4 regions of the Kluyvera sp. CRP genome follow, and region 2 is predicted to be linked to each of the others. Evidence: predicted binding sites of a transcription regulator. Region 2 holds the regulator's gene; each other region holds the start of a gene.

Evidence for each region. Region 2 encodes CRP, which controls carbon source genes, mostly activating them, when cyclic AMP is high. Its sites were predicted from a motif close to ATGTGANNNNNNTCACAT; they were not measured.
Region 1: idnO (gluconate 5-dehydrogenase) is a predicted target of CRP. The motif match lies at 2,619-2,636, and genes of this name have one in related genera.
Region 3: ldtB (L,D-transpeptidase) is a predicted target of CRP. The motif match lies at 2,950-2,967, and genes of this name have one in related genera.
Region 4: K7B04_RS22485 (YfcZ/YiiS family protein) is a predicted target of CRP. The motif match lies at 5,318-5,335, and genes of this name have one in related genera.

What each region holds. Positions count from the first base shown of each region.
Region 1 is NZ_CP082841.1:226,892-234,358, reverse strand. Features, by position in the region: gene K7B04_RS01090 (glycoside hydrolase family 32 protein) at 1-23, opposite strand, end outside; gene K7B04_RS01085 (glycoside-pentoside-hexuronide (GPH):cation symporter) at 7-1,428, opposite strand; gene K7B04_RS01080 (LacI family DNA-binding transcriptional regulator) at 1,566-2,576, opposite strand; gene idnO (gluconate 5-dehydrogenase) at 2,810-3,574, shown strand; gene K7B04_RS01070 (MFS transporter) at 3,633-4,916, shown strand; gene K7B04_RS01065 (LacI family DNA-binding transcriptional regulator) at 4,999-5,991, shown strand; gene leuD (3-isopropylmalate dehydratase small subunit) at 6,037-6,642, opposite strand; gene leuC (3-isopropylmalate dehydratase large subunit) at 6,653-7,467, opposite strand, start outside.
Region 2 is NZ_CP082841.1:1,560,727-1,568,193, forward strand. Features, by position in the region: gene K7B04_RS07205 (aspartate aminotransferase family protein) at 1-653, shown strand, start outside; gene K7B04_RS07210 (YccS/YhfK family putative transporter) at 646-2,721, opposite strand; gene crp (cAMP-activated global transcriptional regulator CRP) at 2,776-3,408, opposite strand; gene K7B04_RS07220 (OsmC family protein) at 3,713-4,117, shown strand; gene K7B04_RS07225 (phosphoribulokinase) at 4,168-5,031, opposite strand; gene K7B04_RS07230 (YheU family protein) at 5,097-5,315, opposite strand; gene K7B04_RS07235 (hydrolase) at 5,312-6,334, opposite strand; gene mdcA (malonate decarboxylase subunit alpha) at 6,585-7,467, shown strand, end outside.
Region 3 is NZ_CP082841.1:2,748,843-2,756,309, reverse strand. Features, by position in the region: gene K7B04_RS12965 (glycoside hydrolase family 31 protein) at 1-1,124, shown strand, start outside; gene K7B04_RS12960 (ABC-F family ATPase) at 1,255-2,847, opposite strand; gene ldtB (L,D-transpeptidase) at 3,066-3,986, shown strand; gene K7B04_RS12950 (GntR family transcriptional regulator) at 4,033-4,749, opposite strand; gene K7B04_RS12945 (glycoside hydrolase family 1 protein) at 4,765-6,141, opposite strand; gene K7B04_RS12940 (anion transporter) at 6,336-7,454, opposite strand; gene mntR (manganese-binding transcriptional regulator MntR) at 7,451-7,467, opposite strand, start outside.
Region 4 is NZ_CP082841.1:4,740,243-4,747,709, forward strand. Features, by position in the region: gene smrB (endonuclease SmrB) at 1-542, shown strand, start outside; gene sixA (phosphohistidine phosphatase SixA) at 608-1,093, opposite strand; gene fadJ (fatty acid oxidation complex subunit alpha FadJ) at 1,286-3,424, opposite strand; gene fadI (acetyl-CoA C-acyltransferase FadI) at 3,433-4,743, opposite strand; gene K7B04_RS22485 (YfcZ/YiiS family protein) at 4,928-5,212, opposite strand; gene fadL (long-chain fatty acid transporter FadL) at 5,585-6,949, shown strand; gene mlaA (phospholipid-binding lipoprotein MlaA) at 7,000-7,467, opposite strand, start outside.

The DNA.
Region 1 (7,467 bases), 1.3 Mb from region 2:
TTAATATCAAACGACAGGGACATCTTTTAACTCCTGCGGTAGGTTACGACCCTTTTCCAGTTCGCGTTTCGCGAGGTCGCTTTTAATTTTCTCGAGGAACGTGTTATTGAGCTTGAAGTAGCGCACCATAAACGCGCTGATGAAATAGCTGGCCATGGGCAGCAATGAGAACATCATGATGATGCCGTTGATGGTTTGCGGATTTTGCTCGGGTTTGTTGGCAACGTAGCCGGTGTAGGCCAGGATCCAGGCGACGATAGCGCCTGCAACGGCTAAGCCCATCTTCAACATAAACAGGTTGCCGGCGAAGGAAATCCCCGTCAGACGCTTACCAAATTTCCAGTCGCCGTAGTCGTCAACATCCGACATCATCGCCCACAGAATGGGACCGGACTGGATTAAATGCAGAATGTTAATCACGATGAACAGTGACAGCAGCGGCGTCAGCGACGTTGGGTCGATAAACCACAGCGCCAGCGATAGCAGGCCAAGAATAATGTTGATAACGCGGAACAGCACCACCTTATCGAAACGGTCGGTCAGCGGTTTTGCAATGACGCTGCCTAACATATTGCAGGCAACGCCCAGCGCCATAAAGAAAGTAATAAAGCCAACGGATTCTTTCATCACGTAGGTGGCGTAATAGATGGTGACGCCGCCGCGAATAAAGGCCGGGAAGACGTTGAGGAAGGTGATGGAAATCATCAGCAGCCACTGATCATTCCTGGCAATATCCTTCAGATCTTTTATTAACGATTCATTTTCCTTGATGGAAACTACGCGTTCTTTAATGCTGGAAAAGCAAAACAGGAACATTAAGGTTGCGGCACCGCCCATGATCATCATGGTCATCTGAAAACCCGAGGCGCGGTCGCCATTACCCAGCCAATCGGTTAATGGCAGAATAGACGATGAGATAATTAAAGTTGCCAACCCATTCAGGAAAAAACGCCAGGACAGACATCCCATGCGTTCCTTTTGGTTAAGCGTAATCACGCCGCCTACCGAGCAATAGGGAATGTTAATAGCGGTATAAATTAAGGACATAATCAGATAGGTAATCCAGGCGTAAATAATTTTACCGTTCATACTCAAATCTGGGGTGGTAAACATCAGGACGGCACACAGGCCGAACGGCACCGCCATCCACAGCAACCATGGACGGAACTTGCCCCAACGAGTTCGGGTTCGGTCGCAAATAGCGCCCATGGCTGGGTCGCTAAACGCGTCAAATACACGGATAACCAGAAACAGCGTGCCGACTAACCCGGCATCAAGCCCGTAGACATCGGTATAAAACCAGGTCAGATATAGCGCCAGAACGCTCCAGATCATCCCCGAACCGGCGTCACCCATGCCGTAACCTATTTTTTCTTTCAGGCTGAGTTTTTCGTACGGATCTCGCCGTACTATTGTTTCAGTATGCATTAGTACACACCTCATTATTGCGCGGTAGCGCAGTGATAAATAAACGACATGGGCCGGGATGGCCGATGATAGAGATAAAATAATTTTAGCGATAAAATTCCTGGCACAATTAAATGTGCTGAGGGGTTATAAGTAGTTTATAGGGCCGTTATATTAATATTGACACTGCTCTCGCGAATAATCAGTCGCGAGACAATTTCATACATTTCTATATTGTCCTGCTGTTTTTTATGGTTGACCATTTGAAACGCCAGGTGGGCGATTTCATTAATAGGCTGTGCGACGCTGGTTATTTTTTTTGTTTGAGCCAGCAGCGTATTATCGAAACTCGCGATGGCAATATCTTGCGGCAGAGAGAGACCTTTCTTTTTGAGTCCATCAATCACATAGTTAGCGGCCACGTCATTATAAATTAGCAGGCAGGAGCAGGTGGTATTCGGCTGCGTCAGTTTTTCAATGATGATATCAAGGGTGGCGATATGTTCAGATATTTTCTCCCCTTCGCCTTTTGGTATCCAGAACTGGTTTTCGTCGGCGACGGTTAAACCATGGCGGGTTATTTTTTTGCTATAGGCAGAGACTTTTCTGTTATCGACGCCATCCTGGGCAATAAAGCCAAATGAGGTATGCCCGGTATGGATAAAATGTTCAGCAATACTCTCAGCGCCCTTGCTTTCGTTAATCGACACCGAATTGAAAAAGCGCGAAACCTGGGTGACCACCGCGACCGGAATGTTGGTGATCGTTAACCATTCCGCCAGTTCTCTTTCGGCTTCGGTCGGCACCCACAGCAAGCCGTCAATGCCCATCCCCACCAGGGTTTGCAGCAGCTGTTTATCCTGCTGTGGCTGATTCTGATGCGTTTTCACAATCACCGATTTACCGATATATCTTGCCTCTTCCTCGAAGGTCGCCAGCAATTCACAAAAGTGTGGGTTGACCAGATTAGGGAGCACCACGCCAATCAGCCCTGAACATTTGCCAGTGAGCTGAAACGCACTCTTGTTTGGCACGTAGCAAAGATAATCCATTGCGTCGCGTACCGCTTTGCGGGTCTCCGGGATCACGCTGGGTTGATTATTGAGCACTCTGGACACGGTAGCGGTCGATACACCGGCCTTTTTCGCGACGTCTTTAATCGATGCCATGATGGTTAAATGACTCCTCCTAATGATGGCGCTCACTATAAAGTGTGATAGATGTCAAAAATGCCAGCCAGTTCACATGTTGCTTTGTTACATGAAAATTGCGCTACGTTCTCATCTTGTGCGTAAGTGCCGACTTGATCACAGAACGATCATTTTCCCTCTCCTGGATCTTCTTTTTTCTACTGTTACGCGTATACAGTTACGCGTAACAGTTATCAAAAAAGGAGTTTTTTATGAAAAACCTATTCGACCTGAGCGGTAAACGCGCGCTGATTACCGGCTCCGCGCAGGGGATTGGTAACCTGCTGGCCAGCGGTCTGGCGGCGCACGGCGCGGAGATTGTGATTAACGACATCACCCAGCAGCGTGCGCAGGCGGCGGCGGACAAGCTGGTGGCTGAAGGCTATCGCGCCGTAGGCTACGGTTTTGACGTGACCAATGGGGAAGACGTGGCGCAGGCCATCGCGCAAATCGAAAGGGAAGTGGGAGCCATTGATATTTTAATCAACAACGCCGGTATCCAGCGTCGTTATCCCTTCACCGAATTCCCGGAAGCGGAGTGGGACAAAGTGATTGATGTGAACCAGAAATCGGTCTTTCTGGTGTCGCAGCAGGTTTCCCGCTACATGGTGCAACGCCGCCGCGGGAAGATTATTAATATCTGCTCGATGCAGAGCGAGCTAGGGCGCAAGACCATTACCCCGTACGCGGCGTCAAAGGGGGCGGTCAAAATGTTAACTCGTGGGATGTGTGTGGAACTGGCGGAATACAATATTCAGGTTAATGGCATTGCCCCCGGTTATTTCGCCACCGACATGACCACCGCGCTGGTCAACGATGAGGCATTCTCCGCCTGGCTGTTCCAGCGCACGCCCGCCGCCCGCTGGGGTAACCCGGAAGAGCTGATTGGCGCGGCGGTTTATCTTGCCGCGCCGGCTTCTGACTTTGTTAACGGACACCTTCTTTTTGTCGATGGCGGCATGCTGGCTGCCGTCTGAATGCTAACGGGGCCGCGGGACGCGACCTCATCATCTAATGATAATCCGAGGAGTGAGTATGAATATGCTCGCAAAACTGCCGGCGCGTCGCTGGTGGTATTTAATGCCGATTATTTTTATTACCTACAGCTTAGCTTATCTCGACCGCGCCAATTACGGCTTTGCCGCTGCCGCCGGTATAGAACATGATTTAGGAATTACTCAGGGAACCGCATCGTTAATTGGCGCGCTGTTCTTCCTGGGCTATTTCTTCTTCCAGGTGCCGGGCGCGATGTATGCCGTTAAGCATAGCGTGCGCAAAATGATCTTTTGCAGCCTGATCCTTTGGGGGCTCTGCGCCGCGGCGACCGGTTTTGTGAGTAACATTCCCACGCTGATGGCTATTCGCTTTATTCTTGGGATCGTTGAGGCGGCGGTGATGCCCGCGATGCTGATTTATATCAGCAACTGGTTTACCAAAACCGAACGTTCGCGCGCCAATACCTTTTTGATTCTCGGTAACCCCGTTACGGTGCTGTGGATGTCGATTGTCTCCGGCTACCTGATTGAAGCCTGGGGCTGGCGTGAAATGTTTATTTTCGAAGGCATTCCGGCGGTGATTTGGGCGTTCTGCTGGGTGATTCTGGTGCGTGATAAACCGGCGGATGCGGGTTGGTTAAGCGCGCAGGAAAAAGAGGCGTTACAGCAGGCGATGGATCGCGAGCAGCGCGACATTAAGCCGATGCGTAACTACGGTGAAGCAATGCGCTCGCGCAGCGTGATCATGCTTTGCGCGGTGCATGCGCTGTGGAGCATCGGCGTGTATGGCTTCATGATGTGGATGCCGTCGATTCTGAAAAACGCGGCGCAGATGGACATTGTGGCAGTGGGCTGGCTGGCGGCGGTGCCGTATCTGGCGGCAATCTGCCTGATGCTGACCGTCTCCTGGCTGTCCGATAAGTTCCAGAACCGTAAGCTGTTTATCTGGCCGCTGCTGTTGATTGCCGCCATCGCGTTCTTCGCCTCGTGGATGCTGGGCAACCAGTCTTTCTGGCTCTCCTACGCGCTGCTGGTCGTGGCTGCCGCCTGTATGTATGCGCCTTATGGACCGTTCTTTGCGCTGATTCCCGAACTGCTGCCGCGCAACGTCTCCGGCGTCTCGATGGGGATGATCAACAGCTTCGGCGCGTTAGGCGCATTCCTCGGCGCGTGGCTGGTGGGGTACCTCAACGGCGTGACCGGCGGGCCGGGTGTCTCCTACACCTTTATGGCAATCGCCCTGCTGGCGTCGGTGGTGCTGATGTATTGCGTTCGAGCGCAAAATGAAACCACCTCGCCGTCGGCTGAGATGGCCACGCGTTAAGGTTGAGCGAGGAGTGCAGTCGCTAACCGGCTGTGATAAGGTTCTCTGCGAGCATAATGGGCTGTTGGTCGTAGAGAACCTCATGAAAAACAATCGGATGACATTACAGGATATTGCCGCGCTGGCCGGGCTGAATAAGATGACGGTCAGCCGTTATCTGCGCGACCCGAATCAGGTGTCGCAACGCAGCCGCGAATTGATTTCGAAAGTCATGGAAGAGAACAACTACATTCCCAACCGCGCCCCGGAAATTCTGCTCAACGCCCGCAGTAAAACCATTGGCGTACTGATCCCCTCGTTTCGCAACCAGATCTTTGCCGACGTGCTGGCGGGGATTGAATCCGTCACCTCGGCCTGCCAGTACCAGACGCTGATCGCCAACTACGAATATGACGCCGAGCGCGAAGAGCGCGAGGTGCTGAACCTGCTCTCCTACAATATCGACGGCCTGATCCTCACCGGAAAACTGCATACCGAACGGATGGTACAGTACGTGCGCGCCAGCGGCGTTCCGGTCGCAGAGTTGATGGATATAAGCGGACAGTATCTCGATATTCAGGTTGGCTTTGATAACGAAAAAGCGGCGTACGAAATGACGCAGGCCTTTATTGACAGCGGTAAACGCAACATTGCGTTCTTTGGTTCGATGGATGACCCCCGCGACCTTAGCCGTTACCGTGGTACCGAGAAGGCGCTGGCGGCACAGGGGCTGGAAGCTTATCACCTGGCGCCAAAAACGATTTCGTCGGTGGCGCTGGGCCGCAAGATGTTCCAGCAGGCGATGGCGGAAAAAGCGGATATTGACGCGATTTTCTGTACCAACGATGACCTTGCCGTCGGCGTGCTACTGGAGTGTCAGGCGCAGCAGTTCGACGTGCCGGGAAAAATGGCGATTGCCGGTTTCCACGGGCTGGAAATTGGCCGCGCGCGGCTGCAAAAAATTGCCAGCGTGATTACGCCGCGCTTTGAGATTGGTAAGACGGCGGCGGATATTTTGATTAAGCGCTTGAACGGGAAAGATGCGCCGGGCAGCGTCAACCTCGGTTACCAGATCTATTACGGCGATACGCTGTAGGCGGAAAGAAGAGGCTGGCCACCGTGCGGTGACCAGTGGGAGAGATTACTGCATAAACGCCGGCTGTTTGTTCTCGTAGGCCGAGATGGCGTCTTCGTGTTGTAAGGTCAGGCCAATGCTGTCCAGACCGTTGAGCATACAGTGGCGGCGGAAGTCGTCGATTTCAAAGCTGTACGATTTATCGCCCGCTTTCACCACCTGCGCTTCCAGATCCACTTCAAATTTAACGCCCGGATTCGCCTGTACCAGCTTGAACAGCTCATCGACCTGCGCGTCACTTAACGTTACCGGCAGCAGCTGGTTGTTGAAGCTGTTGCCGTAGAAAATGTCGGCGAAGCTCGGGGCGATAACCACTTTAAAACCGTAGTCGGTCAGCGCCCACGGCGCGTGCTCACGGGATGAGCCGCAGCCGAAGTTTTCACGCGCCAGCAGAATCGACGCCCCTTTGAACTCCGGGAAGTTCAGCACGAACTCGGGGTTCGGCTGCTCGCCTTTATCGTCGAGGAAGCGCCAGTCGTTAAACAGGTGCGCGCCAAAGCCGGTGCGGGTCACTTTCTGCAAAAACTGCTTTGGGATGATGGCATCGGTATCGACGTTCGCGGCATCCAGCGGCACCACCAGTCCCGTATGTTGGGTAAATTTCTCTGCCATGATGGTTTCCTTATTTCATGCTACGAATGTCGGCGAAATGGCCGGTTACCGCGGCTGCCGCCGCCATCGCCGGGCTTACCAGGTGCGTACGACCGCCGCGGCCCTGACGGCCTTCAAAGTTACGGTTGCTGGTGGAGGCGCAGCGCTCGCCGGGATTCAGGCGATCATTGTTCATCGCCAGGCACATTGAGCAGCCCGGCAGACGCCATTCAAAACCGGCTTCGATAAAGATCTTATCCAGACCTTCCGCTTCCGCCTGCGCTTTCACCGGGCCGGAACCCGGCACCACCAGCGCCTGCACGCCCGGCGCCACTTTACGGCCTTTGGCGATTTCCGCCGCCGCGCGCAGATCTTCAATGCGTGAGTTGGTGCAGGATCCGATAAAGACTTTATCGATCGCCACGTCTGTCAGCGGGATCCCCGGCTTCAGGCCCATGTAAGCCAATGCTTTCTCGGCGCTGGCGCGCTCGACCGGATCGTTGAATGAGGCCGGATCCGGAATGTTGTCATTCACGGAGATAACCTGGCCCGGGTTAGTCCCCCAGGTGACCTGCGGCGCAATCTCTTCCGCTTGCAGGGTGACGACGCTGTCGAAAGTGGCGCCTTCATCCGTTTGCAGGGTTTTCCAGTAGGCGACGGCATCGTCAAAATCTTTGCCTTTCGGCGCGTGCAGACGACCTTCGACATAGTTGAAGGTGGTCTGGTCTGGCGCGACCAGGCCTGCTTTCGCGCCCAGCTCAATCGCCATGTTGCACAGGGTCATGCGGCCTTCCATGGTCAGGTCGCGAATCGCTTCACCGCAGAATTCCACCACGTGCCCGGTGC
Region 2 (7,467 bases):
CGGTGGTGGTGGAGCCGATTCAGGGCGAAGGCGGCGTGCAGGCGGCGACACCTGAATTCCTCAAAGGGTTGCGCGACCTGTGTGACAAGCATCAGGCGCTGCTGGTCTTTGATGAAGTGCAGAGCGGCATGGGGCGTATCGGTTCACTGTTTGCTTACATGCACTACGGCGTGACGCCGGACATTCTGACCAGCGCTAAAGCGCTGGGCGGCGGCTTCCCGGTCAGCGCCATGCTGACAACCAACGATATTGCCAGCGCTTTCCACGTCGGTTCGCACGGCTCTACCTACGGTGGTAACCCGCTGGCCTGCGCGGTCGCCGGTGCGGCCTTCGATATTATCAACACGCCGGAAGTGCTGAACGGCGTCAATGCTAAGCGCGAGCGGTTTGTTCAGCATCTGCAACAGATTAACGCGAAATACGATGTCTTCAGCGATGTGCGCGGGATGGGGCTGCTGATTGGCGCCGAGTTGAACGCGAAGTACAAAGGCCGCGCGCGCGACTTCTTGTATGCGGCAGCGGATGTCGGTGTGATGGTATTGAATGCCGGCCCGGACGTGATGCGCTTTGCCCCCTCGCTGGTGGTGGAAGAGGTGGATATCGACGAAGGTATGCAGCGCTTTGCCCAGGCCGTCGCGAAAATTGTTAGCTAGTTTGCCGCTTTAACCAGCCGCCGTGCCGTGGGCGCTGGCGCCAGGCCACCGACGAAATAGTGTGCATGGTGTTCAGGTGCCCCAGAATTCGCTGGAGATGCTGTTCCATGGTGCTTAACGGCCCGTGGGACAGTGAATCCGGCGCTTCCATAATGTTGACCTCGCCACTGCTCCCCGCTTCATCGTATTCCAGACGCTGCTGACAGCGTTGTAGAGCAATCTCACACGACTCCAGGTACTGCTGCGCCAAATCAGGCGTCAACATATTGTGCTCGCGCGCCAGCGTCGTCATGGCATTGATGTGCTCGACGATAAACTGGCTGTGGGTCACCCACAGTTTCATATCTTCAAGATAACGTGAATTAAAGCCCGGCTCCTGCATCGCCTGGTTCAGCGTGTTGTACAGCGTGTTGTGTGCCTGGTTGACGCGCATGCGCTGGTAGGCCAGCTTCGGTGCCTGTGGGTCGGGGCTGAGGATCAGGCGGATAGCGTCCTGATCGGCCTCCAGCGCCGCCTGGGCGTTCTGGCGCAGCTGGCCGCTCTGCCACTGCGGCCATAGCCAAATCATGCCGCCAAAGGCGATCAGGCAACCAATGATGGTGTCGATAAAGCGGGCGACAATAAACTCTTCGCCATTAAGCGTCAGGATTTGCAGGGTGTACACCGCGGTGATGGTAAAGCCGACGGTCGCCCAACCGTAGCTGCGACGAATAATCAGGTAGCTCACTAACGTCACTATCAGCATGCCCGTTAGCGCCCAGCCCTGCGGCGTGTGGAAGTGCAGGGCCACGGCGGCAATCACCAGACCGGCAAGGGTACCCGCTGCTCGGTGGAAAATTCGCACCCGGGTCGCGCCGTAACCGTTTTGTGTGACCAGCAGCACCGTCATCAGGATCCAGTACGGTTTCGGCAGGTGCAGCGCCGCGCCCATCAGGCTGGCGATGCTCAGCATCACGCTGAGACGCGCGGCGTTACGCAGGGCGGGAGAGCGCAAAGAGAGGTAGCTTTTTAACGCCGGGAACAGCGGCAGACGGCGTTCTTTGTCGGCCATCAGGTTACGCGGGTACAGCGGGCGCTGGGAGCGTAGCACGCGGGCAATGCGGCTGAAGTGCCAGGCACAGAACTGACCCACCGGGTTATCCGGGTGCTGGTCGGCAATTTTCTCCAGCGCGCCAATCTGTTTATCCATGTTGAAGCGGGTAGGGTAGCGGTGATAGAGAATATCGTCCGCCAGCACGCGCAGGCGTGCGGCTACCGTCTGGGCATTCCAGCGGATTACCGCTTCCGCATGGCTGCGTTCAACCAGCTTCTGCACCTCTTCCGGCTGATGCAGGCTGACGGAGATATGCTCCTGCAAATCCAGCCCAACCTGGAAAGCGCGCAGCAGCCGCTTGTAGTCATTGTGCTGGTTCGCCGCCAGCATGTGCAGTTGCTGGTAGCACTGGGAAATCAGGTCCACCACCTTTTGCTGGCGAGTCAGCAGCGGCGGCAGCGCGGTGGTGGGATCGGTATGCTGGGTGAGCAAGCTGTATTTGGCTTCGCAGTAGTCGGCAAGCTGACGGTAAAGCAGGCTGAGCGACTCGCGTAGCGGCTGCTCGCGCCACATCCAGAACCACCACCAGTTGAATAGCCCGTACCATAATGTCCCCAGCGCATAGATCAATAATGGCTGCCAGATGGGCATATTCCCTGCCAGGCTGAGGGTAAAAATGGAGGCAATTAGCGAGGCGGGCAGCAGTCGTCCGTGTAGCGCGCTGATCTCTGCCGTGACGCCAAGCAGCAGCGCTAGCCCGGTCAGAATCAGTGGCAAAGGCACATCGCGCGCCAGCAGCAGCTGAACGGCGAGACTACATCCGGCGAACAGGCAGCCGCCGATGATCAGACGCTTGAAGAAACGCTTATGCGGGGTATCAAGCCCGGCAATGTTGCAGCAGGCGGGCACCAGCGAGAACAGCAACCCCTGCTGGAGGTGGCCGAGCAGTAGACCAATGGCAACGGGCAGACACAGCACCAGCGTTTGCCGCAGTGCATAGTTGACTTCCGGGTGGTAAATCAGCCTGCGCCACATAGGGGGAAAACAAAAACGGCGTACTGCATGACGCAATACGCCGTTTGGGCTGGATTAGCGGGTACCGTAAACGACAATGGTTTTGCCGTGTGCGGAGATCAGGTTCTGATCTTCCAGCATCTTCAGGATACGGCCCACGGTTTCACGAGAGCAGCCGACGATCTGGCCGATTTCCTGACGGGTGATTTTGATCTGCATCCCGTCCGGGTGGGTCATTGCGTCAGGTTGTTTTGCCAGGTTCAGCAGGGTCTGAGCGATACGACCGGTGACGTCGAGGAACGCCAGGTTGCCGACTTTCTCAGAGGTAACCTGCAGACGACGCGCCATTTGCGAAGAGAGACGCATCAGGATGTCCGGGTTAACCTGGATCAGCTGACGGAATTTTTTATAAGAGATTTCAGCAACTTCACAAGCGGTTTTTGCCCGTACCCACGCGCTGCGTTCCTGGCCTTCTTCAAACAGGCCTAACTCACCGATGAAATCGCCCTGGTTGAGGTAAGAGAGGATCATCTCTTTCCCTTCTTCGTCCTTGATGAGTACTGCCACTGAGCCTTTTACGATGTAATACAGCGTCTCTGCTTTTTCACCCTGGTGAATCAGCGTGCTCTTCGATGGGTACTTATGAATATGGCAATGAGACAAGAACCATTCGAGAGTCGGGTCTGTTTGCGGTTTGCCAAGCACCATGCGCGGTTATCCTCTGTTATAAGCTCTTCCCGGCGGCAAAAGCATTGCGGCCACCGGTTGCAATAGTATCCTTCCCGTTACCTGGGAAGTCGGCTGTCGAATACTGTCGCAGCCTGTAATGTGATGTCCTCTGCATACATGCAGTACGTTTATGTATTACCGTAGCATCCTGACTGTTTTAGCATAGCTTTAGCCGTGTGTCTCCTGGTGTCTCGCTTCAGCATGACGTCGATCGCCTTCCATTGCGAGAATTGTTATGTGCGCGTAATCTGAGAAGAAAATTGCAACCTTGGAGTTAAAAATTATGCAAGCGCGTGTGAAATGGGTTGAAGGGCTGACCTTCCTCGGTGAGTCCGCTTCTGGACACCAGATCCTGATGGACGGCAACTCTGGCGATAAAGCGCCAAGCCCAATGGAAGTGGTGCTGATGGCCGCGGGCGGCTGTAGCGCCATCGACGTGGTGTCTATCCTGCAGAAGGGCCGCAACGACGTGACCGACTGCGAAGTGAAGCTGACCTCCGAGCGTCGTGAAGAAGCGCCGCGCCTGTTCACCCACATCAATCTGCATTTTATCGTCACCGGTAAAGGGCTGAAGGATGCGGCGGTTTCCCGTGCGGTGGATCTGTCTGCCGAGAAGTACTGTTCTGTTGCGCTGATGCTTGAAAAAGCGGTGAATATCACCCACTCCTACGAAGTGATCGAAGGGTAATTCCTCGCACGCAGCGAATCCCTCGCCCCTGTGGGGTGAGGGTTCGTGCATTAGTTTCGCCCTTCCATCATACGCTGCACCAGCGGTGTCATGATCAATTCCATCGCCAGCCCCATCTTCCCGCCGGGAACCACCAGCGTATTCATATGCGAGATGAATGAGCCTTGCAGCATGGCCAGTAGCCACGGATAGTCGATGTTGTCGAGATTGCGGAAGTGAATCACCACAAAGCTTTCGTCCAGCGACGGAATGCCCTTGGCGGCAAACGGGTTAGAGGTATCGACCGTCGGCACGCGCTGGAAGTTGATATGGGTGCGGGAGAACTGCGGCGTGATGTAGTTGATATAGTCTTCCATCGAACGCACCACGGAATCCATCACCGCTTCGCGGGAATGTCCGCGTTCGCTGGTGTCGCGGATCATCTTCTGGATCCACTCAAGGTTAACGATTGGCACCACGCCGACCAGTAGATCGACGTGGCGGGCGACATCATGCTGTGGCGTCACTACGCCGCCGTGTAGCCCTTCGTAGAACAGCACGTCGGTCGGTTCTGGCAGCGGCTGCCAGGGGGTAAACGTGCCGGGTACCTGATTCCACGGTACCGCTTCGTCGTAGGTATGCAGATATTTACGCGACTGCCCTTTACCGCTCACGCCATAGTCGCGAAAGGTTTGTTCCAGCAGGCCGAAGTCGTTGGCATCCGGACCAAAGTAGCTAATATGGCGGCCCAAATCACGGGCTTTACGAATGGCCATATCCATTTCCGGACGGGTATAGCGGTGGAAGCTGTCGCCTTCCACTTCTGCCGCGCGCAGGTTGAGTTGAGCAAAGATTTTACGGAAGGCGAGGCTGGTGGTGGTGGTCCCCGCGCCGCTGGAGCCGGTAACGGCAATAACCGGATGTTTGGCAGACATGCGAATAACTCCCTGAAAAGACGACAAGGGAAGCGTGGTAAACGCCTCCTGCCGTTAGAGTATAGTTAACCGCGAAATTGGTTACGGGGCATGATGTTGACGGTCTCATGAAGCTCAGACCAGACCAGCACCGCTTCGCCTGTTTGTAGCTGGTGTTTTACGTCGGCGACCTTTTGCGCAAGTGAACGTTCATATTCACCATAATCAGTGCCTTCGCGCAAGACAAAGCTTTCAATCAGGTTGTCCAGCGTCTCCGGGTCGATATCCTGCCAGGGAATAATCATGCTTTTGCTCCCAACCAGCGCATCAACCAGGCGGGAATGCGTTTTTCCAGCCACATTTCCGGGTGGCGCAAAGTGCCGCCGATAAAACCTACGTGACCACCGTATTCCGTCAACTGGTACTCCACGTTCTCCGGCAGCTCTTCCTGTGCGGGGATGGAGTGGTGATCCATAAACGGATCGTCCTTTGAGTGGATGATCAGCGTCGGCTTGGTGATCTTGCTTAAGATCGGCATCGCGCTGCACTGGCGGTAATAGTCAATGGCATCGGCAAAACCGTGGATCTTCGAGGTAATCGAATCGTCGAACTCGCGGATGCGGCGCATGCTTTTCAACTGACGCAAATCGACCGGCAAAGAGCCGGGATAGGCCTTCAGCTTGCGGGCTGCGTTGCCTTTTAGCAGGTTGAGCAGATAGCGCTGATAAACGCGTGAAAAGCCTTTATCCATGTGGTAGCTACAGGCTTCCAGCATAAACGGCGCCGAGACAATCACGGCGGCATCGATGGGCACTTCGTCGCCTTCTTTGGCGAGCAGGCAGGCCAGCATGTTGCCGCCGAGCGAGTAGCCCACTGCCGCAGTCGGGGCGTGACCATATTCGCGCGCCAGCCAGTGCAGGAACCAGGTGCCGTCTTCCGTTTCGCCGGAGTGGTAGATGCGGTTCAGACGGTTAGGCTCGCCGCTACAGCCACGGAAATGCATCACCACGCCCAGCCAGCCCTGCGCTTTCGCTGCATTGATAAGGCCATGCGCGTACGGGCTATACAGGCTGCCTTCCAGACCGTGAAACACCACCAGACGCGGCTTATGGCGCGCGGCCTGCGGATCTTCGCTCCACGCCAGATCGACAAAGTCGCCGTCCGGCAGTTCAAGGCGCTGCCAGTGCGGCGTGAACTGCACCTTACGGCGGATAAGACGCGGCAGCATGGTCTGCAAATGACGATTGCTGACGCCGCGCATCGGCACGAAGTCGGCGCTGCTTTGGGTGTCGATGTTGAGATCGTGGTGGGTGGTTTCAGTCATGTCTACGCGATGTTTACTCGTTAATCTGCCGCCTACTATACCGTCACTTTGCCATTGTGTTTATGAAAATGAGGCACAGGTAGTCGTTTTTATCCCTTTGGGTTCTGATCCTTATCACAAATTGTTACTTCAATTATTACTCTCAAGCTAATGATTCTCTCCTACGCTTAATTGATGACTTTCTCACCAGGGTTCACACTCTTAGCTGTGTTAAGCAATCAAAATGATTAGCTGAATCAGGAGGTTAATAATGTTATCTGGGCAAACGCCAGCACGAGTCTGGAACACCCGCCGCACGGAAAAACAGCGCCGTCTGGCTTCCGTTCCGGTGCAGGGTAAGGTGCTGCCGACCGCAGACCTGACCGCGATGCTGGAAAAACTGATCGCGCCGGGTGACCGCGTGGTATTAGAAGGGAATAACCAAAAGCAGGCAGATTTCTTGTCCCGTATGCTGGCTGAGGTGAACCCGCAGATTGTGCACGACCTGCACATGATTATGCCAAGCGTCGGGCGCAGCGAGCATCTGGATATCTTTGAAAAAGGCATCGCCCGCAAGCTGGACTTCTCCTTCTCCGGCACCCAGAGCCTGCGCATCTCGCAGCTGCTGGAAGATGGTCAGCTGGAAATCGGCGCCATCCATACTTACATCGAACTTTACTCCCGTCTTTACGTCGACCTGGCCCCGAACGTGGCGCTGATTGCCGGTTATAAGGCTGACCGTAAAGGCAACCTCTACACCGGGCCGAGTACCGAAGATACCCCGGCGCTGGTGGAAGCCGCCGCGTTCCACGATGGCATTGTCATCGCGCAGGTGAACGAACTGGTGGATGACGAATGCGACCTGCCGCGCGTGGATATTCCGGGTTCCTGGATTGACTACGTGGTTGTCGCCGACAAGCCGTTCTTTATCGAACCGCTGTTTACCCGTGACCCGCGCCTGATTAAACAGGAACACATCCTGATGGCGATGATGGCGATTAAAGGCATCTACGCGGAACACCAGGTGCAGTCGCTGAACCACGGTATCGGCTTCAACACCGCGGCGATTGAACTGCTGCTGCCAACCTACGGCGAACAGCTGGGTCTGAAGGGCAAAATCTGTAAACACTGGACCCTGAACCCGCATCCGACGC
Region 3 (7,467 bases), 1.2 Mb from region 2:
CCACCTGGAACGATAACAACGAGTTTGAAGTATGGGACGGTGAAGCGCGCTGCCACGGCTTTGGCGATGAGATTGCGATTAAGCATATTCGCCCAGTGATGCCGCTGCTGATGATCCGCGCATCAATGGAAGCGCAGGAGCGCTTTGCGCCGAACAAGCGCCCGTATCTGATCTCCCGTTCCGGCTGCGCCGGGATGCAGCGCTACGTGCAGACCTGGAGCGGCGATAACCGCACTAACTGGGACACGCTGCGCTACAACATCCGCATGGGGCTGGGGATGAGCCTGTCCGGTCTGTACAACCTGGGCCATGATGTCGGCGGCTTCTCCGGCGACAAACCGGACCCGGAGCTGTTTGTCCGCTGGGTACAGAACGGTGTAATGCATCCGCGCTTTACCATCCATTCATGGAACGACGACCACACGGTGAACGAACCCTGGATGTATCCTGGCGTGACCCCGGCGATTCGCAGCGCGATTGAGCTGCGCTACCGTCTGCTGCCGTATCTCTACACGCTGCTATGGCAGGCGCATGCCGACGACGAGCCGATGCTGCGTCCGACTTTCCTTGATCACGAACACGATGCGCAGACGTTTGAAGAGTGCGATGACTTCCTGCTGGGCCGCGATATTCTGGTCGCCAGCGTGGTGGAAGCCGGCGAGCGCGAACGCCGCGTCTGGCTGCCGGACAACGAAACCGGCTGGTACGATTTCTACACCGGCGCGTGGTACAGCGGCGGACAGTCGATTGTCGTCGATGCGCCGCTGGAGAAACTGCCGCTGCTGGTCCGCGCGGGCGCAGGCCTACCGCTGAGCGAACGTATTACCTACGTGAAAGCAGAAGAAGATACCTTGCGTGAGCTGAAGCTGTTCCCGGTTAAAGGAATCGGCCGCTCTTCGGGCCTGCTGTTTGAGGATGACGGCGAGTCGTGGGGCTACAAAGAAGGTAACGCGCTGTGGCTGGAGTGGGAGATGGTCTGCACCGCCAGGACGATTGACCTGAAGGTGAACGCACGCGGCGATTATCGTCCGGCATGGGAAGCGTTAAAAGTGACGCTGCCAGAAGGAGAAAAACGTCAGCTGTTGATTAACGGCGAAGAGAAAAGTGAGTGGGTACGAGGATAACCCCTCACCCCGCCCCTCTCCCCACTGGGGAGAGGGAGCAAACCGCATTGTGCGGCTTGCAGGAGCAAGGTGTTTTAATTTGCACCTGACGGTTCCCTCTCCCTTTGGGAGAGGGCCAGGCTGAGGGAAATTACTCCACCCCTTTGCTACGCAGGTAATCTTCGTAGTTACCGCTGAAGTCCACCACGCGTTCCGGCGTAATCTCAATCACGCGAGTCGCCAGCGAGCTCACGAACTCACGGTCGTGAGAAACGAAGATCAGGGTACCCTGATACATTTCCAGCGCCATGTTCAGTGATTCGATCGATTCCATATCCAGGTGGTTGGTAGGTTCATCCATCACCAGAATGTTCGGTTTCTGCATCATCAGCTTACCAAACAGCATACGGCCCTTCTCACCACCGGAAAGTACCTTCGCCGGCTTCTTGATATCGTCCTGGCTGAACAGCAGACGACCAAGGAAACCGCGCACTACCTGCTCGTCATCGCCTTCCTGCTTCCACTGGCTCATCCAGTCGAACACGCTCAGGTCGTTATCGAAATCTTCGGCGTGATCCTGCGCGTAGTAACCGATGCTGGCATTTTCGGACCATTTCACGGTGCCGTTATCCGGCGTCAGTTCACCGACCAGGGTTTTCAGCATGGTGGATTTACCCACACCGTTGGCGCCGATGATGGCAATCTTCTCGCCAACTTCCATCATCAGGTTGAAGTTTTTAAACAGCGGGCCGTTTTCAAAACCTTTGGCCAGCGCTTCCACTTCCAGCGCATTACGGAACAGTTTCTTATCCTGCTCGAAGCGGATGAACGGGTTCTGACGGCTGGATGCCTTCACTTCGTCGAGCTTGATCTTGTCAATCTGACGGGCGCGGGAAGTCGCCTGGCGTGATTTAGAGGCGTTGGCGCTAAAGCGGCTGACGAAGGATTGCAGGTCGGCAATTTGCGCTTTCTTCTTGGCGTTATCGGCCAGCAGACGTTCACGAGCCTGGGTAGCTGCTGTCATGTATTCGTCGTAGTTACCGGCGTAGACGCGCAGCTCGCCATAGTCGAGATCCGCCATGTGGGTACAAACCATGTTCAGGAAGTGACGGTCGTGCGAGATGATGATCATGGTGCTGTCGCGTTCGTTCAGCGTCTGCTCCAGCCAGCGAATGGTGTCGATGTCCAGGTTGTTCGTCGGTTCATCGAGCAGCAGGATGTCCGGGTTAGAGAACAGCGCCTGCGCCAACAGCACACGCAGTTTCCAGCCTGGCGCGACTTCGCTCATCGGGCCGTAGTGCTGATCCAGCGGAATGCCGACACCCAGCAGTAGTTCACCGGCGCGCGCTTCAGCGGAGTAGCCGTCCATTTCGCCGTAGAGCACTTCGAGATCGGCCACTTTATAGCCGTCTTCTTCGCTCATTTCAGCCAGACTATAGATACGGTCGCGCTCTTGCTTCACTTCCCACAGCTCGCTGTGGCCCATGATCACCGTATCAAGTACGGTGAACTCTTCAAAGGCGAACTGATCCTGACGCAGCTTACCGATACGCTCATTGGGATCGAGAGACACGTTGCCCAGCGTCGGCTCTAAGTCGCCGCCGAGGATTTTCATAAAGGTGGATTTACCGCTCCCGTTGGCGCCAATCAGGCCGTAACGGTTGCCGCCGCCAAATTTGACGGAGATATTTTCGAACAGCGGCTTACTGCCAAACTGCATGGTGACGTTGCTGGTAACTAACACGGGAGTATCCTGAAGAATGTGACAAACTCCCTATTATGCCACACTTGCGAATAAAAAGCGCCCGCCTTCGCCAACGGCTAAACTGTAACGCAAGTGAAAAAAATGTGATTTCGTACACATCCGAATTCCCAGTCGCATCGAATGCACATATAATGCGCTGCAACCAACAGTCTGAATTCTCAAACAACCGCCGTAATGGCACTGATACCTCGCACAACATGAACATGAAATTAACAACGCTTTTCGCTGCGGCGCTCGCTGTCGTAGGTTTCTGCAATTCGGCCTCTGCGGTGACGTATCCGCTGCCGACCGACGGTAGCCGTATTATCGGACAGAATCAGGTCATCACGATTCCTGACGATAACAAACAGCCGCTGGAATACTTCGCCGCCCAGTACCAGATGGGGCTTTCCAACCTCCTGGAGGCTAACCCAGGCGTCGACACCTACCTGCCGAAAGGCGGCAGCGTGCTGAATATTCCTCAGCAGCTGATCCTGCCGGACACCGTGCATGAAGGTATTATCATCAACAGCGCGGAAATGCGTCTATACTACTACCCGAAAGGCACCAACACGGTGATCGTGCTGCCAATCGGTATCGGCCAGTTGGGTAAAGATACCCCAATTAACTGGACCACCAAGGTAGAACGTAAGAAAGCCGGCCCGACCTGGACGCCGACGGCGAAAATGCACGCTGAATATGCCGCAGCAGGCAACCCGCTGCCGGCAGTGGTTCCGGCTGGCCCGGACAACCCGATGGGTCTGTACGCTCTGTATATTGGTCGTCTGTATGCCATTCACGGCACCAATGCCAACTTCGGTATCGGCCTGCGCGTGAGCCACGGTTGCGTGCGTCTGCGTAACGAAGACATCAAATTCCTGTTCGAGAACGTGCCGGTCGGCACCCGCGTGCAGTTTATCGATGAACCGGTTAAAGCGACCACGGAGCCAGACGGCAGCCGCTTCATTGAAGTGCACAACCCGCTGTCTACCACTGAAGCGCAGTTCGAAGGTGGTGAAACTGTTCCGGTTGTCCTGACCAAAGCGGTACAGGCGGTGACCAGCCAGTCCGACGTTGACCAGAGCATCGTTGACCAGGCGGTGAAAAACCGTTCCGGTATGCCGGTTCGTCTGAACTAAGTCAACCAGACGATCAAAAAGGGCGGGTTAATCACCCGCCCTTTTTTTATCCGTTATTGACGATCACAATCCCCCCGTGATCGTAGCGATAGTGACAGTGCGCATACTCCAGCGGCGTGCCGTCATCCAGATAAATCACCTGTTCCACTTCCAGAATCGGGTCACTCGCGTCACAGTTCAAATGCTGCTGATCCAGCTCGCTGGGCTTCAGCGCGCGCACCACGCGATAAGACCCCATCATCTTCAGACCAAGATTGTCCTGCACGTAGCGAAAGACCGAGTTTTCGAGATGTGATTTACTCAACCCCGGCACCAGCGACACCGGCATGACCGTAATATCCAGCGACAGCGGCTCGCCGTTCAGCAGACGCAGGCGCACAAAATCGTACACCGGTGAATCGGCGTCAATCAGCAGCGATGCCTGCTCTTTCTCGCTGGGAAAACGGAGCTCAAAGTGAATCACCTGGCTTGCGACCTTGCCCAGATGTCCCCAGGTTTCCGTCGCCCCGGCGTAGTCGCTGCCGTGAATGTCCCACTGTGAGAGCTGGAGGAAGTTCTTGCGAATAAACGTCCCCTGCCCCTGGCGGGTATAAACCAGCCCTTCAACAATCAGCTGGCGCATCGCCTGCTGAATGGTCATCCGGCTGGTACCAAATTCGGCGGCCAGCGCAAACTGGTCGGGCAATGGCTCAGCGGCGGGATACTGCCCACTGATAATCCGTTTTTTAATTTCCCGCGCTATCGCGATGTACTTCGCTGCCATCACCCGCTCCTGTTGTTACATCTCTTCGCCATTGCTATGAATGGCCCGTTTCAGCCAGTCATAGCTTTTCTTCGGCACACGTTTGAGGTCTTTTAAATCGTGGTTTTCACGGTTGACGTAGACCACGCCATAACGCTTACGCATGTCGCCCTGCGAGCTGAGAATATCAATAAGCCCCCAGCCCAGATAACCAATGACCTGCGCGCCATCTTCAAAAATCGCCTCTTTCATAGCGTTAATATGATCGCGATGATAGGCGATACGGTAATCGTCGGCGATCGGATTTTCTCCATCCCAGTGTTCTATCACCCCAATACCGTTCTCAATCGGGAACACCGGCAGACGCCAGTCATTGTAATAGCGGGTAATGATACTGCGAAAACCGAGCGGATCTATCTGCCAGTTCCATTCGGTGGCCTTCAGGTGCGGGTTTGGTTTGTCGCCGAACAGCATATAGTTGTTCACCGGCGTGCCTTCCGGGATAGGGTCGCTGTCAAGGGTACGGCTGGCGTAGTAGCTGAAGGCCATATAGTCGTTCTTCATGGTCGCCAGCACCGCCAGGTCTTCCTCGCGATAAATATCGTCAAAGCCGGACTGCTTAACGAAGTGCATCACTTCCGGGCTGTAGCCCTCACCCGCAAAGACGCGCAGCAAATTCTGATTGAAGAATTCGTCCAGTTGCTGCGCACAGAACACATCGCGCGGCTTGCAGGTAGCCGGATAGACCTGGGCGTGCGCCAGCATGCCCCCCATCAATTTACCCGGTTTGGTTTCATGCAGATAATTCGTCAGATGCGCGTGCGCCATCATCACGTGATGCTGAATTTCATACAGCTCACGTAGGGTTTTCTCACCGCGCATATAGCCGGAAATAAGGAACGTTTCCGGCATATGGTAGAGGTTCTGTTCGTTAAAGGTCAGCCACCATGTCACCTTGTCGCCGAAGCAGTCGATCACTTTTTTACCGTAGCGGATAAAGGCTTCCATCACGCGGCGGTCGGTAAAGCCGTTGTATTTTTCCGCCAGCGCCAGCGGCATATCAAAGTGGTACAGGCAGATCATAGGCTCAATGCCGCGTGCAATCAGGGCATCGATAAAGCGATCGTAGAAGGCAATGCCCTCTTCGTTAAACTCGCCATCACCGGTTGGGCACACGCGGCTCCAGGCGATCTGGAAACGGTAGCAGTTCATCCCCAGATCTTTCATCAGATCAAAATCTTCTTCGTAGCGATGGTAGGAGTCAGTCGCGACCTTCCAGTCGGAAGCAAACTCTTTTGGCTCGCGGATATCGTATACCGACATCCCTTTGCCGCCTTCATTCCAGGCACCTTCGGTCTGCATGCTGGAGACGGAATTCCCCCACAGGAAGTTGGCGGGCAGTGATGGTTTCATGATTCGACTCCTATATGACTAGTCATTTAAATTTCATGACTAGTCATATACCTCAAAGTCGAAAAAGTGCGCAACCCTGAAGATCGTTTTTTGTGAGATGAGTGAGAGTATAGAGCGGGGAGGATCGGCGATGTAGACCGAATAAGGCAGCGCCGCCATGCCAGACGGCCTGATGGCGCTGCGCTTATCAGCGCCTACACGCGGTTGAGGATCGCGAACAGCCCGTATCCCGCCACCGCCGCCCACAGCAACATTGGGATCGAGTAGAGGTGGAAGCGCCACCAGATACGTCGGTCTGCGGCCATACGCAGGGCAATCAGGTTAGCCAACGACCCCGGCAGCAAGCCAAATCCGCCGACGTTCACCGCCCACGCCAGCAGCATCGACGGCGGGACATAGTTAATCAGCAGGATGGTTGACGGCACGTTGCTAATCACCTGCGATAGGCCAATGGCCGTTAACCACAGCGGCACGCCGGACAGCGTACTGACGCCGCCGAGGGCGTGTTGCAACACCGGCAGTTGAGTCAACAAATGCACGTCGATAAACATCGCCATAAAGACCAGCAGCAGCGCCCAATCGACGCTGAGCACCACGCGACGCGCAAGCAGCAGGAAGCCCGCTGCGACAATTGCCAGCCCCCACAACTCTTGCTTCATCTCCAGCGCGGTCAGGAAAATCAGATAAAACGCCAGGCAACTCCACACCAGCAGCGGCTGCCATTCAGGTGTGCGATCGCTGCTTTGAAACACCAACTTTTTCGCCGGGAAGCAGCACCAGCACAGCACCAGCAGGGTGGCCATCATCGCCAGCGCCAGCGGCAACATCTGCAGAGTAAACGCAGGGAAAGAGAGCCCCGAACGCCCCCACAGCAGAATGTTTTGCGGGTTACCGATCGGCGTAAGCAGCGAACCGGCGTTAACCGCCAGCGCCTCGAAGATAATCAGTCGATTAATTGGTAGTGCGCACCACTTTTTCAACGTCAGGGTGAGCGGCACGACGATAAACAGCGCCACATCATTGGTCAAAAAGGTCGAAAGCAACGCCGCCGCCAGCACCATAAAGAGGGCCAGCTGACGCTCGGTGACAAAACGGCGCGCCATTTTTCGCCCCAGAACATCAAAATAGCCGCTCTGCTCAACCCCTTTGGTTAGCAGCATTAGCCCGCTTAGGGTAATGATGGTGTGCCAGTCAATCGCCGCAGGCCAACTTGCGGGGGCGAAAGGAACAAAAAAGCTCAGCAGGATGCCGACGAGAATGAGCAAATGCAGAAAACGGTCGTGCGCCAGCGAGCGTATAAAAGGAAGGTTCATTCCACGAATTGCC
Region 4 (7,467 bases), 2.0 Mb from region 2:
AAAACTCATTGAGCGAGGAGGATCAGGCGCTCTTCCAGCAGTTGATGTCGGGCACGCGCAAAATAAAGCAGGACACCATTGTCCACCGCCCGCAGCGTAAGAAAATCAGCGAAGTGCCGCCTAAACGTTTATTGCAGGAGCAGGCGGACAACAGCCACTATTTTTCCGACGAATTCCAGCCGCTGCTCAATACTAACGGGCCGGTAAAATACGTGCGCCAGGATGTCAGCCATTTTGAGCTGAAGAAGCTGCGTCGCGGCGACTACTCGCCCGAGCTGTTCCTCGATCTACACGGCTTAACGCAGATGCAGGCCAAGCAGGAACTGGGCGCGCTGATCGCCGCCTGCCGCCGCGAACATGTGTTCTGCGCCTGCGTCATGCATGGTCACGGTAAACATATTCTCAAACAGCAGACGCCGCTGTGGCTGGCCCAACATCCGCACGTGATGGCCTTTCATCAGGCATCGAAAGAGTATGGCGGCGACGCCGCGCTGCTGGTGCTGATTGAAGTAGAAGAGTGGCTGCCGCCGGAGCTGCCGTAAGTCAACGTAGGCCGGATAAGCGCAGCGCCATCCGGCCTACAGAGAAGGCACAGATGGCGATCGCGTTAAATCGCTTTGGCCATTTTGAGATTGCAGGGACTCATTTGCCAGTTCAGGGTGCCTTTACCGTTAGCGTCGAGGGTGACGCTGGCAATGGCGGAGGTGGTGAACATTGGCGGAACTTCGCCAGGGCAGAGCTCAGCGACCAGGTAACCCACCAACGGCAGGTGAGAAATCACCAGCACCGATGACACGCCTTCATTCGCTAATGCCCCGAGATAGGCGCTGACCAGACCGATATCGCCGCACGGCGTCAACTCGGGCAAAACATCCACCTCTTTTGGCAGGTTCATACATTCCCCTACCACTTCCAGCGTCTGTTCCGCACGCAGATATGGGCTCACCAGAACGCGACCGATATCCACTTTTTGGTTTTTCAACCAGGTTGCCATCTGACGAGATTCATCACAACCACAGCCGGTCAGAGGACGAACCGAGTCACTGGCTGCATCGAGGGCAGCGTCGCCGTGACGCATAATAAACACTTGCATATTGCACCGCTTTTGTTAACCAGAAGCACCAGCGTCACCCTGAGGGTGACGCGGTAGCCGGGCATTGTGCCTTATCCATTCACTGAATGAAACGCTGATTTTTACCTTACTGGCGTAAGTATAGTCAACATCTGTTTACAAAATAGCCAGAAACCTTGCGATTCATCAGGGTTCACCTACTTTGACAGCCATTCATGGAATCTGTTCATCCCTGGGCCAAAAGGTCTCTCCCCGCTCCGCCCGCTGCAAAAGCGCATCGCACGGCGCAAAACGCGGGCCATACAGACCGGCCAGTCGTTGCAGTCTGGCAACCACTTCACCCGCGCCAAGCGAATCCATATAGCGGAGCGGGCCACCGAGGAACGGTGGGAAACCAATACCAAACACCGCGCCGATGTCGCCATCGCGCGCGCTACGGATGATGCCTTCATCAACACAGCGTGCCGCCTCATTAAGCATCAGCATCACGCAACGTTCGGCAATCTGCTCTGCCGAGCAGCGGGCGTTACGCGCCGACATGCCCGCGAGGGCGTAGACCGCGGTATCCACCTGTTTCTTGCTTTTACGCCCTTTTACACCATAAAGATAGAAACCACGGCCATTTTTTCTGCCTTTGCGATCGTCATTCAAAATTGCCTGAATCAACGTTGCAGGGGCGCTAAAACGTTCGCCATAGGCCGCTTCCAGCACAGGGAGAATTTTCGTGCCCGTATCGATACCCACTTCATCCAGTAGCTGAATAGGCCCAACCGGGAAACCAAATTTAACCAATGCATTATCAATGTCTTCCACACGCTCACCGTCAACAAGCATGCGCATGGCTTCGGCGATGTACGGGGCGAGAATACGGTTTACGTAGAATCCGGCTTTATCGGCGACCACAATCGGCGTTTTACCCTGTTTCTTTGCGAGCTTAACGGTCGTTGCGATCGTCTGTTCAGACGTCCCCGCATGCGGGATGACCTCCACAAGAGGCATTTTCTCTACCGGGCTGAAAAAGTGTAATCCAATCACCTGCTCAGGGCGCTGTGCCTGGGCAGCAATATCACCAATGGGCAAAGAAGAGGTATTTGAAGCAAAAATAGTGTGAGGAGCGCAATAGTGTTCAACCTCACCCACCATCTTCTGCTTGAGCGCGAGGTCTTCAAAAACCGCCTCAATCACGAGGTCACGATGAGCAAAACCACGGTAGTCGAGGCTACCGGAAATCAGCGCCAGCTGCGCGTCGCGCTCGGCGGGTTTCAGATGGCGACGGCGTACTTTTTGCTCCAGTTGATCCCAGCTGTATTTCAACGCATGGTTGATCCCGTTGGCGTTGATATCCTTAATACGTACCGGCAGCTTGCCCTTAATGGCGGTAACGTAGGCAATACCGCCGCCCATCAGGCCGCCGCCCAATACACCGACCGAGCCCAGCGGGCCAGGCGCAACGCTGGCGCCAGGATCTTTTTTGATATCCGTACTGGCAAAGAAAATACTGCGCAGCGCACGCGACTGCGGCGTCATCGCCAGCTCGCCAAAGGCGCGAGCTTCCGCCTCGTAGCCGCTGCTGGCGCCGTGCGCCAGCCCGGTTTCAATCACCTTGAGGATTTTATCCGTTGCCGGATAGTTGCCCTGCGTTTTCTGCGCGGTTTTCTTTGCCGCCATGCTGAACAGCAGATGACGCCCCAACGGCCCCGCCAGAATACGATCGCGCACCGACAGACGGCGATGTTCATGATGCGCTTTACGCGCATATTCCGCAGCGGCGTCGAGCAAAATCGAACGCGGCACAACCTCATCCACCAGCCCCACTTTCAGCGCCTGACGTGCGCGAAGCTGTTTGCCGGTCAAAATCATATCCAGCGCGGTACTGACGCCAATCAGACGCGGTAACCGCTGAGTGCCGCCGGACCCCGGCAGCAGACCCAACTGCACTTCCGGTAGCCCCAACACCGTCCGCCCATCGTCGGAACAGATGCGCGCATGGCAGGCCAGCGCCAGCTCGAGACCGCCGCCAAGGCAAGCCCCGTGAATCGCCGCCACCACCGGAATCGACAGGCTTTGAATTTCCGCCATCACCTGCTGCCCCTGACGCGCCAGCGACTCGGCTTGCTGGGCGCTTTGACAGCGGCCAATCATATTAATGTCGGCCCCGGCAATAAAGTTGTCAGGCTTGGCGGAGATAAACACCACGCCCTGCAACGTTTTGTTGTCCCGAATTTGTTTGAGGATGGCGCGCACCTGACCGCCAAACTCCGCTTTCAGGGTATTCATCTTTTCATCAGGTACGTCGATCGTGACGACCGCCACATTGTCCGGGCGCACGGTGAAGGTAAATGCCGATTTCATCGCGTCCATTATTCAGCCTCCAGAACCATCGCCGCGCCTAATCCACCAGCCGCACAGGCAGTGACTAACCCGAAGCCGCCACCGCGACGGCGCAGCTCATTGAGCGTTTGGGTGATCATACGCGCGCCGGTTGCCGCAAACGGATGTCCGTAGGCGATGGAGCCGCCCAGTACGTTAAATTTGCTCTCTTCAATTTCGCCAGTTGCCTGGCTGCGCCCCAGCACCTCGCGGGCAAATTTTTCGCTGGCCAGGCACTGAATGTTCGCCAGCGTTTGCGCAGCAAAGGCTTCGTGCATATCAATCAGCGTCAGGTCGGAGAAAGTTAGCCCTGCGCGATCCAGCGCCAGCGGCGTAGACCATGCCGGCCCCAGCAGCATATCCTGCCAGACATCAATAGCGGTAAAGGCGTAGCTACGCAGATAACCCAGCGGCGTCAGCCCCAGCTCTTTCGCACGCGATTCGGTCATCAGAATCACCGCCGCCGCGCCGTCGGTTAATGGCGTACTGTTGGCCGCCGTGACGGTGCCATGCTGGCGGTCGAACGCCGGACGCAGTTTGGCGTAATCCGCCAGCGTAGAGTTGGCGCGAATATTGTTGTCCTGTTCCAACGGATTGCGGTAGGGAGGCACGTAGGCGGTCATCACTTCATCAGTCAGTTTACCCGCCGCCCAGGCCTGCGCGGCCAGTTGGTGCGACCGGTTTGCCAGCGCATCCTGCTGTTCGCGGGTAATGCCGTAGGTTTTAGCCATCTGCTCGGCGGTGTCCCCCATACGCAGCCCGGTGGAATACTCTGCCACCGCAGGCGGTACCGGCAGCAGATCGCGCAGACGCAGCTGAGAAAAAAGTTTCAGCTTCTGGCCAAGGGTACGGGCTTTGTTGGCATCAACCAGCGCACGGGCCAACTTTTTGCTGACGCCAATCGGCAGGACAGAAGAGGAATCGGCCCCACCGGCGATACCCGCGCGAATGGTCCCCGCCATCAGACTTTCCGCTACGTTTGCCACCGCCTGAAAGCTGGTGGCGCAGGCGCGGCTGACGCTGTAGGCGTCGGTATGCACGTTCATCCCAGTGCCGAGAACAATCTCTCGGGCAATATTGGGCGCAGCCGGCATCTGCACAACCTGGCCAAAAACAAGCTGTTCAATAACGTCGGGGGGAATTTCGCTGCGCGCCAGCATTTCACCCACCACCATTTTGCCTAAATCAACGGCAGGTATACCGTGAAAAGCCGTCGCCTGTCGGGCAAAAGGGGTTCGTAACCCACTGACAATGGCAATGCGATCGCCCTGGCGGGTGATTAGTGGTAACGCCTGACTCATAACTCTCCCCTGTTATCGGAAATCGACCAAGTGGTCTGACCTGATAACATTCTTAACCAATTTTTTACACTTAGCCAATCAGGGAGAGGAAAAAATGCGAGCTAAAACACACTGAGCAGAAAAGAAAACGCCCCCATTGCATCAGCAACGGGGGCGTTAATAGACAAGTGGTTTGCAGGGGCGATTAACGCAGGCCCAACTGGAAAATCAGAGTTTCTGCTTCACAGGCAAAGACAAAGTCGATATCCAGCTGCACGCCGCCTTCAACGTCTTTAAAGTCGGCGGTGATTTTGCACGGTTCGGATTCTACGCCGCGCGCCTTTTCAGTCAGCGCCGCCAGCGTCTCTTCCGCGTCTGCGCGGTTGGCGAACACGCGGCTGTAAGATGCGGTGCAGTCGGAGTTGTCCATAATGGTACCAACGTCCATGCAGCAGCATACCGGAGTTTCATCAGCACTACATTTACTCATCGTAGATTTCCTCTGTTTGGTGCACTCAGGGTGCCAGATAAACTATGCGCCTATTTTACGCCCGCCCTTTGTGCGTCTCCAGTCGAGAATGTGATCCAAGGCGATAAGTGACCGAAATCACAATTAAAAATGATCTAAAACAAATTCCGGCATTCCGACGCTATGACCAAACCCGCATTTTTGCCAACCAGATCTCGTTTCAAACAACATCTTAGAAAAATCTAATAAACAATATTGCAACATACCAGCTGGTCAGACCTATACTCTCGTCACTGGTCTGATTTCTCTGTCGTAGTCCAGCCCCTACACTTCGCGCTTCTGTTACTACATGTAACATTGTTTGTATAAAAATAACTCAATGAGGTTATGGTCATGAGCCAGAAAACCCGTTACACGAAGTCCGCTCTTGCTGTCGCAGTGGCACTTGTTTCAACCCAAGCCTGGTCAGCGGGCTTCCAGCTTAATGAATTTTCGTCCTCTGGTCTGGGCCGTGCCTATTCTGGTGAAGGCGCTATCGCCGATGACGCGGGTAACGCCAGCCGTAACCCGGCATTAATTATGATGTTCGATCGCCCAACACTGTCCGCGGGCGCAATTTTTGTTGACCCGGATGTCAACATTACCGGTAGATCGGCATTAAATGATGCCAGCCAGGACAATATTGCGCCTACCGCCTGGGTACCGAACTTCCACTACGTTGCTCCAATTAACGATCAGTTTGGCTGGGGGGCTTCTGTTACCTCTAACTATGGTCTGGCGACGGAGTTTAATAACAGCTACGCCGCAGGTTCAATGGGCGGGAAAACCGACCTTGAAACCATCAACCTGAATTTAAGCGGTGCCTACCGTTTGAATAACCACTTCAGCTTCGGTTTAGGCTTTAACGCCGTATATGCCAAAGCGAAGCTCGAACGCTACGCGGGCGATTTGGGCCAGCTGATTGCCGGCCAGATCAGTCAGAGGCCTGGTTTTGCCCAGAGCCCGGCGCTGCAAGGTGCGGCTGGGTATGCCAATAATATCCAGCCGGATACGCAAATTGCCCGTCTGAAAGGCGATGAGTGGGGCTTCGGCTGGAACGCCGGTCTGCTGTATGAAGTAGACAAAGACAACCGCTACGGCTTCACTTACCGTTCTGAAGTTAAAATTGATTTCGACGGCGACTACCGTAGCTCACTGCCGTCATCACAATCCCTGCCAGCTGCGTTCCGTCCGCTGTTCGCCAGCCTGCCGCTGCCAGCAGGCACCGATGGCAGAACCATCGACGGCTCCCTGGATCTGAACCTGCCGGAAATGTGGGAAATTTCAGGTTACAACCGCGTTGCGCCGCAGTGGGCAATTCACTACAGCATGGCGTACACCAGCTGGAGCCAGTTCCAGGAGCTGAAAGCGAAAAACAGCAACGGCGAGACGCTCTTCTATAAAGAAGAAGGCTTTAAAGACTCTTACCGCATTGCGCTGGGTACCACGTATTATTACGACGATAACTGGACCTTCCGTACCGGTATCGCTTTCGATGACAGCCCGGTTCCAGCAAACCGTCGCTCCATCTCAATTCCGGATCAGGACCGTTTCTGGCTGAGCGCCGGGACAACCTATGCGTTTAATAAAGATGCCTCTGTCGACGTCGGCGTGTCTTATATGCATGGTCAGAAAGTGAAGTTCGAAGAAGGCCCGTACAGCTTCGAATCTGAAGGTAAAGCCTGGCTCTACGGCGTGAACCTGAACTACGCGTTTTAATCCTTAAGACGTGAAGACAAAAAGGGTGAACCTTGCGGTTCACCCTTTTTTTATTCTGAATCGATGTCCTTCAGATCGCCCTCAATCGCCTGCGCATTCGGGTTCTCTTCCGGCTTCAGCTTGCCGCCGTTAGCGATAAAGTCATGCTGCTGGAAGTAGGCTTCACGCACCATAATGTACGGGTCAGAAGACTGGCGCAGCAGGCCGTCGGAGTCGAGAAGCTGAGCGCGCGTCTCTACGCCTTCAACCATCCACTTGCCGATAGACATCGGCCATGTCAGCCAGGAGAGCACCGGATAAGTGGTGTCGACCATGTCGCCGCCTTCGTCACGCAGCGTGAAGCTGCCGTAGAACGGAAGCTGCAAATACGGGCCATAGCCTACGCCATAGTGCCCCAGCGTGCTGCCGAAACGGTGCGGTTGCACGCGCTGCAGTTTCGGGTTTGCCATACCGGCGACGTCAATAAAGCCGCCCATCCCCAGAATGGTGTTCAGGAAGAAGCGGGTGAAGTGAACCAT